One region of the Moritella sp. Urea-trap-13 genome, then DNA from elsewhere that is predicted to be linked to it. Evidence: predicted binding sites of a transcription regulator. Region 1 holds the regulator's gene; each other region holds the start of a gene.
What was found. The regulator LexA, encoded in region 1, represses DNA repair genes until DNA is damaged. The targets are predictions, from matches to a motif close to TACTGTATNNNNATACAGTA.
Positions count from the first base shown of each region.

Region 2: the regulator LexA is predicted to act here: its motif matches at 865-884, upstream of ruvC (crossover junction endodeoxyribonuclease RuvC).
Region 3: the regulator LexA is predicted to act here: its motif matches at 1,283-1,302, upstream of CXF93_RS15585 (DNA topoisomerase III).

Region 1 is NZ_PJCA01000028.1:18,283-20,559, reverse strand. It holds gene plsB (glycerol-3-phosphate 1-O-acyltransferase PlsB) at 1-568, opposite strand, end outside; gene lexA (transcriptional repressor LexA) at 766-1,389, shown strand; gene CXF93_RS06105 (lipid asymmetry maintenance protein MlaB) at 1,641-1,928, shown strand; gene CXF93_RS06100 (response regulator) at 1,938-2,277, shown strand, end outside.
Region 2 is NZ_PJCA01000035.1:76,455-78,731, forward strand. It holds gene CXF93_RS16585 (cytochrome b562) at 1-336, opposite strand, end outside; gene CXF93_RS16590 (glutaredoxin family protein) at 419-646, opposite strand; gene ruvC (crossover junction endodeoxyribonuclease RuvC) at 904-1,425, shown strand; gene ruvA (Holliday junction branch migration protein RuvA) at 1,531-2,151, shown strand; gene ruvB (Holliday junction branch migration DNA helicase RuvB) at 2,169-2,277, shown strand, end outside.
Region 3 is NZ_PJCA01000033.1:20,706-22,982, reverse strand. It holds gene CXF93_RS15585 (DNA topoisomerase III) at 1-1,266, opposite strand, end outside; gene CXF93_RS15580 (hypothetical protein) at 1,422-1,892, opposite strand; gene CXF93_RS15575 (NAD(P)H-binding protein) at 1,989-2,277, shown strand, end outside.

The DNA.
Region 1 (2,277 bases):
ATTTTTGGGCTAATTTCTCGTCGCTACCGTGCTGGTCGGCCATGAAACGCAACGATACCGGTTTATTAAAACGCACTAAGTTGTCTTTGCGATTCAGCCCGACAATTAATGTTTTACGTAAACGACTTGGCGAAATACTGTTGGCTAGTGATAGTAGTGGTACTTGACCTTCTTTACCTGGTGCTCGGCCCCAAAATAGAGCTACGGGCATCAATTGAATATCAAGGGCTTTATCGTCTTTATGTAAACGTAATAGCTGTTGAAATTTTTCAAAGAATACATCGGTATCTCTGGCTTTGCCAAACAGTGGCGCAGGGTTATCTAAGCAAACATAGCTGGGAATGATGACCCCGTTCACTTTTATTGGTGTGAGCGGATCTGGTAAGCCTAGTTCTTTACAGGCGCGTTGTAATGCGACGAGATCCGTCATTGATTTAGTTTTTAATGCGTAAACAATGGGACGCGTTAAATCTAACTTTAGCGCATCAACCGGATTATCTGGTACGTACTGAGATTTAACTAAGCCATTAACGAAACTTCGACTTAACATTGATGGTGTTTGTTGCATAGGTGTTGTCATTCTGTTGTTTAAAATGCGAGAGTGCTTACTCCAATAATATCAGATGCGTGCCTATAAATCTGTGTTTAAGCGCCTGCAAGCGATTAATTCATTATTATTCTGATATCCCTACCGCTTATATTGCAAACTTGATATTACTGTATATAATTACAAGAAACTGTATATAAAACCAGTTAGGGTACATGATGAAAGCATTGACACAAAGACAAGCAGAAGTACTTGAATTAGTTAAGCAACATATTAAAAATACCGGTATGCCACCAACCCGAGCTGAAATTGCGAAGGAACTTGGTTTTCGTTCTCCGAATGCGGCTGAAGAACATTTAAAAGCATTGGCACGAAAAGGTCATATTGAAATTTTAGCGGGCACGTCACGTGGTATTCGCCTGTTGGTTAATGCCGAAGAAGCCAGTAATGAGAGTGGTTTACCCTTAATCGGCCAAGTTGCCGCTGGTGAGCCTATTTTAGCGCAAGAGCATATTGAAGCGCACTACAATGTCGATCCATCGATGTTCACCCCTAATGCAGATTTTTTATTGCGGGTTCGTGGTGAGAGTATGCGTAATATCGGTATTATGGATGGCGATTTATTAGCTGTACATAAAACCAAAAACATTAGTAAAGGCCAAGTTGTTGTTGCTCGTGTCGATGATGAAGTAACGGTAAAACGCTTTGAGCAGCAAGGCAGTGAAATATTATTGCATCCTGAAAATGATGAAATGAGCACAATACGTGTTGATTTAAATTTCCAAAGCTTTGATATTGAAGGTGTAGCCGTAGGTATTATTCGTAATACCGATTGGATGTAATTACACTCTATTTATGCTATTGCGTTGAGGGTAGATAGTTAATGATCCCATTATTGACTATCTATCTTTTTATTCATATATCCTCACTATTTGTCTGTAACCTATAGAAAAGCATTTCAAATCCTGTTCTCAGGTCACAGTTCTCCCTATCGCCTGCTTATTTATAAAATCTTTTCCTATACTCAACATGAGTTATAAAAGAATGAACGAATTTATTTTCTGATACGTTTGCGTAAATACAGGATTAGTTTATGGAACAAAGCCCTATCACCATGGAATTAGGTGAAAAGATCGATATATCCGCGATCACCACACTTAAGGAAACACTTGATTCGTTATCTATCAATACCGAACCTCAACGTTTCGATGCGCGTCATGTGACTCATATTGACAGTGCTTCTTGCCAGCTTTTTTATGCTTATGCTCAACATCTAGCGATACATAATACAACACTCGTGTTTCTATCTCCGTCGGATAAGTTTATGGCGGTGGTGAAAGCGTTAGGGTTTGAAACGGACTTTAATTACGCATCAATGTGAGGCGCTCTAATGAAACGAATATTAGCTGTAGATGATTCGGTATCCATTCGTGAAATGGTACTGTTTACTTTAAAACAGGCAGGTTATGAGGTTGATTCAGCCGTCGATGGTGTTGATGGTTTAGAAAAAGCAAAAACTGGACACTTTGACCTTATTATTTCAGATATTAATATGCCACGTATGGATGGTATTAGCTTAATTAGTCGATTACGTAATGAAAGTGCTTATAAATTTACGCCAATTCTAATGTTAACGACTGAGTCCGGCACCGATAAGAAAATGGCAGGAAAATCTGCTGGTGCAACAGGCTGGATAGTAAAACCTTTTAATCCAGAAAAACTCATTGCTA
Region 2 (2,277 bases), on a different contig from region 1:
TTCTAGTTTGCTTTTGGCAACCGTAAGATTTTCTTCGGTAATATCGGTTTGTTGAATGCTGTTCAATATTGATTCTACTTTATCCAAACCTTGATGTGACATTTCTGCACGATCAGGTGAAAAGTTATAGCTTTGCGCTACGGCTAGCATTTTACTCATTTCATCAATACGAGTAGTGAATTCATCCGCTGATGTTGTTTTCATTGCTTGAGTATACGCTAATCTCATTTGCTTCATGGTCACTTTAAGCTCGATGTTGTCTATCTCAGCACTGTTTACTAAAGTTGAAAACAATAAACTGATTATAAGTCCTAGCTGAGCAATGCGATTCTTCATGATCTATTATCCATATTCATAAGTAATGATTAAATACTGCCATTAACAATAAGTGTAATAACAGTCAGGTCCGTGCGCGAGATTAATCGCGATATACATTTTCGAATGTTTTAATTGAGAATCCACGTAATACTTGGTCACCAATCTTAAGCGTTGGTACGCCACGACCACCAATAGCGGCTAATTCTTTACTGCCGCGTGGGTCGTTTACACTGCATAAACGATACGGGATCCTTTTTTCATCTAAGTAGCGCTTCGCCGTATCGCAATTTGGACACTTTTTCTGTGTATATAACACGACTCTTTTCATTTTAGCCCCACAAGGTACATCGTAAAAACCGCATTATAGCAAGCTAGCCCTGATTGACAATGTATCAATATGGCCAAATGATTTGAAATACACTTCTTTACAACATGACGAAAAATGCAACGCCTGATTAGCCGTTTTTACTGTTTGATTTATACACATTATTCTTCCGGCATGCTGGATGTGTTAGTGCGTTTAGGTTTCAAGCTGAGGAGCAGGTATACTGTAATTATAAACATGACATTTGAAGAAAATTGACTATGAGCATTATTCTTGGCATTGATCCCGGTTCGCGTATCACCGGGTATGGCGTGATCCAACATATACACGGCAAGTTCCAATATTTGGGTAGCGGTTGTATCCGCACCTCTGGTGAGAACTTACCGGAAAGATTAAAGCAAATTCATGCGGGTGTGAGTGAAATCATTATTCAATTCCAGCCCGATAAATTTGCCATTGAAGATGTATTCATGGGTAAAAATGCGGCATCGGCATTGAAGTTGGGTCAAGCCCGTGGTGCCGCTATTGTTGCTGCGGTATCAAATGATTTGGAAGTGGGGGAGTATACCGCCCGTCAGATCAAGCAAGCCGTCGTAGGTAACGGTGGCGCGGATAAAGAACAAGTCCAGCAAATGGTGGTGAATCTACTCAAGTTACCTGGTACGCCACAAGCGGATGCTGCTGATGGACTGGCTGTGGCATTATGCCATGCGCAGAGTTTACGTACTTTGATAAATATGGCGGGTAAAGTCAAAGGAACAGCACGCGGACGCTTCAATTAATAACCTTAGGTATTTTGACGTTGAGATAAAAGATCTGGATATTTAACCAGTATTTTATTATGCTATTGAACATTATATTCGTATTTAACATGTTGGAAAATAATTGTGATTGGACGTTTACGTGGCACTTTATTAGAAAAGCAACCACCGGAAATTTTACTTGAAGTAAATGGTGTCGGTTATGAAGTTCAACTGCCAATGAGCTGCTTTTATGAGCTTGGTGATGTTGATAGCGAAGTGATCGTTTACACCCATTTTGTGGTTCGAGAAGACGCTCAATTGCTTTATGGCTTTAACAACAAGATGGAACGTTTAATGTTCCGTGAATTGATTAAAGTGAACGGTGTTGGTCCTAAACTGGCGTTGGCTATTTTGTCGGGTATGACCGCCAACCAATTTGCTCACTGTGTTGAACACGATGATATTAACAGTTTAATTAAATTACCGGGTGTCGGTAAAAAGACGGCCGAACGTTTATTAGTTGAAATGCGCGATCGCCTTAAAAACTGGGTGACGCAAGATTTATTTACCCCTGAAGCGGATAAAGCCCAACTCCAAGGCTATGGTAATACAGCATCAAATGCGATTGAAGAAGCGGAAGCGGCCTTGGTTGGTTTAGGCTATAAACCTGCGCAAGTCGCGAAGATGATCAAACAAGTTGCACAGCCAAGTATGAGTTGTGAAGATATCATTCGTCTGTCATTACGTGCCACCTTACAGAATTAATTTAGGAAGTTACTTTAGTGATTGAAGCTGATCGATTAATTTCTAGCGGTACCGTCCGTGAAGAAGAAGTGGTAGACCGTGCCATTCGCCCGAAAATGTTGTCAGATTACCAAGGTCAGGATCACG
Region 3 (2,277 bases), on a different contig from region 1:
ATATTCATAAGACGGATAAAACTGACACAGATATTGCCTTGCGACTAATTCATAAATATTCTTTTCGCTGCTATTGAGTCGGTCGACATTGCTACTTTTTTCGGTAGGGATAATGGCATGATGCGCCTCCACCTTGCCATCGTTCCAAGCTTTGCTGCGTAAACTCTGATCCGCATTTAGCGCAGCTTGATTTAATGAGCTGCTGGTATTAGCTATCGCCTTAATCACACTGCCACGATGAGCATAATGTTCTTTGGGTAAATAACGGCTATCAGAACGTGGATACGTTATGAGTTTATGACGCTCGTATAAGGCTTGGCAGGTATCTAATACTTGCTGCGCGCTCATGCCAAAACGCTTAGCGCCATCAATCTGTAGTGACGATAAATTGTAAGGAAGTGGCGCTGCTTGTTGTTTGTTTTTCTTTTCCAGCTTGGTCACTTCGCCCATTTGACCTTGGACACGACTCACCACATTTTCAGCTAATTTTTTTACCAATACCCGACCATCCTCATCCATATACGGACGACAGGCTTCGCTCGGTTTCCACTTGGCTGTAAATGCGTCTTGCTGCTGGGTTTGTAGATGCGCCAATACTTCGTAGAAAGGCTTACTGACAAAATTGGCTATCTCGATATCACGCCTGACCACTAACCCTAAGATAGGGGTTTGCACTCGCCCGACCGACAAGACACCCTGATACCCGACTTTTTGGCCTTGCAAGGTATAAGCACGAGTCATGTTCATGCCATAGAGCCAATCGGCACGCGAACGCGCTAAAGCGGATACCGACAAAGGAATGTAATCGCTGTTGAGTTGTAGATTATTTAAGGCTTTGGTTACCGCTGCGGGGTTCATATCGCTAATTAACAGGCGTTGCGCGGTATTTTTCTTTTTTGCCGGTGTTTTAAGAAACTCAATCACTTCATCCACCAGCAACTGCCCTTCTCTGTCAGGATCACCCGCATGCACCAAACTAGTGGCTTTTTTGACAAGCCCTCTTAATACGGTTAGCTGTTTACTGGTATTCGGTTTTTTCTTTAATTGCCAAGTTTCAGGTACGATCGGTAGGTGTTCTAAACGCCATTTTTTATAAGCATCATCATAAGCGTCAGGTTCGGCTTGTTCGAGTAGGTGACCAATACACCAAGACACTACATCGCCATTACCAACCTCAATATAACCTTGTTGTTTTTTGTGAGGTTTGGGTAATACGTCGGCAATAGCACGACCAAGGCTGGGTTTTTCGGCAATATAAAGTTTCATGATGTTAGCAATTACTGACTGTATGAATAAACAGTTAATGTAGCTAATTTTGATGTGTAAGTCTATGACTTAAAAATGCGGAGTAGTAAGAATAGATTAACGTATTAAGCAAAATTCGATACGTTAATCTGTTGCCAGTAAACAGTGTCATTACATTAGACGATTGCGCGGCCTAAATATTCCACTAAAGCTTCAGACAAGTTAAGCCATTCATCTTCAGGTACAAAGGCTGTTGGATCATCTTCGTCATATTCGCCGAACTCTTCCCAATATACTTCACGTACTGCACAGGCGAAGTCATTATTCAATTCTGCCATGTCGGCAATGCTACCAAACCAAACAATATGGCGTAAATCGATGGTTAGCTCGTTAACGTGTTCAATCCATTCTTCATCTGAATTTGTTTGTGCTTGTAATACCTTAAAGCGTTGCTTCGCGGCAAACACTAACTCACCATCCATCTCGCCAGTGTCAGCTAGAATAGCCAAGTACTCGCCATAAATAAACTCTATAGCTTCTTTACGGCCACTACACCAGTGTAGCTTGGTGCCTCTGCTACCTAATACTGATGCATTGTAAGAATCATCAATATGCACGATAGCCCAGCTATCTATAAATCTACTCATGGTTTTCTCTTTAGTTTAGGTGACGACAGGTTATCAATCGCTATTGTAACAAAAAATCGTTACGCTTGTATCTAACTTGATATACAGGCGATTGATATGAGCACAAATAAATTACCCAGCATTGCCATCATAGGCGCTGGCTGGTTAGGTAAACCGCTAGCACGTGCATTACGTGCGCAAGACTACCCGTTAACAGTAAGTTGCAGTCATGCCGACAAAACAGCAAACTTAGTCGCTCAGGGTATTCCAGCGGTTAGCGCAACACTGACCAGTGAGCCACAAGGTGATTGGCAGAGTTTATTAGCCAATAAAGATATTGCCGTCTGTCTGTTACCCGCGAGCCGCGGTAATCATGCAGATAGCCCGTTGGCAGAGCAAATAACGC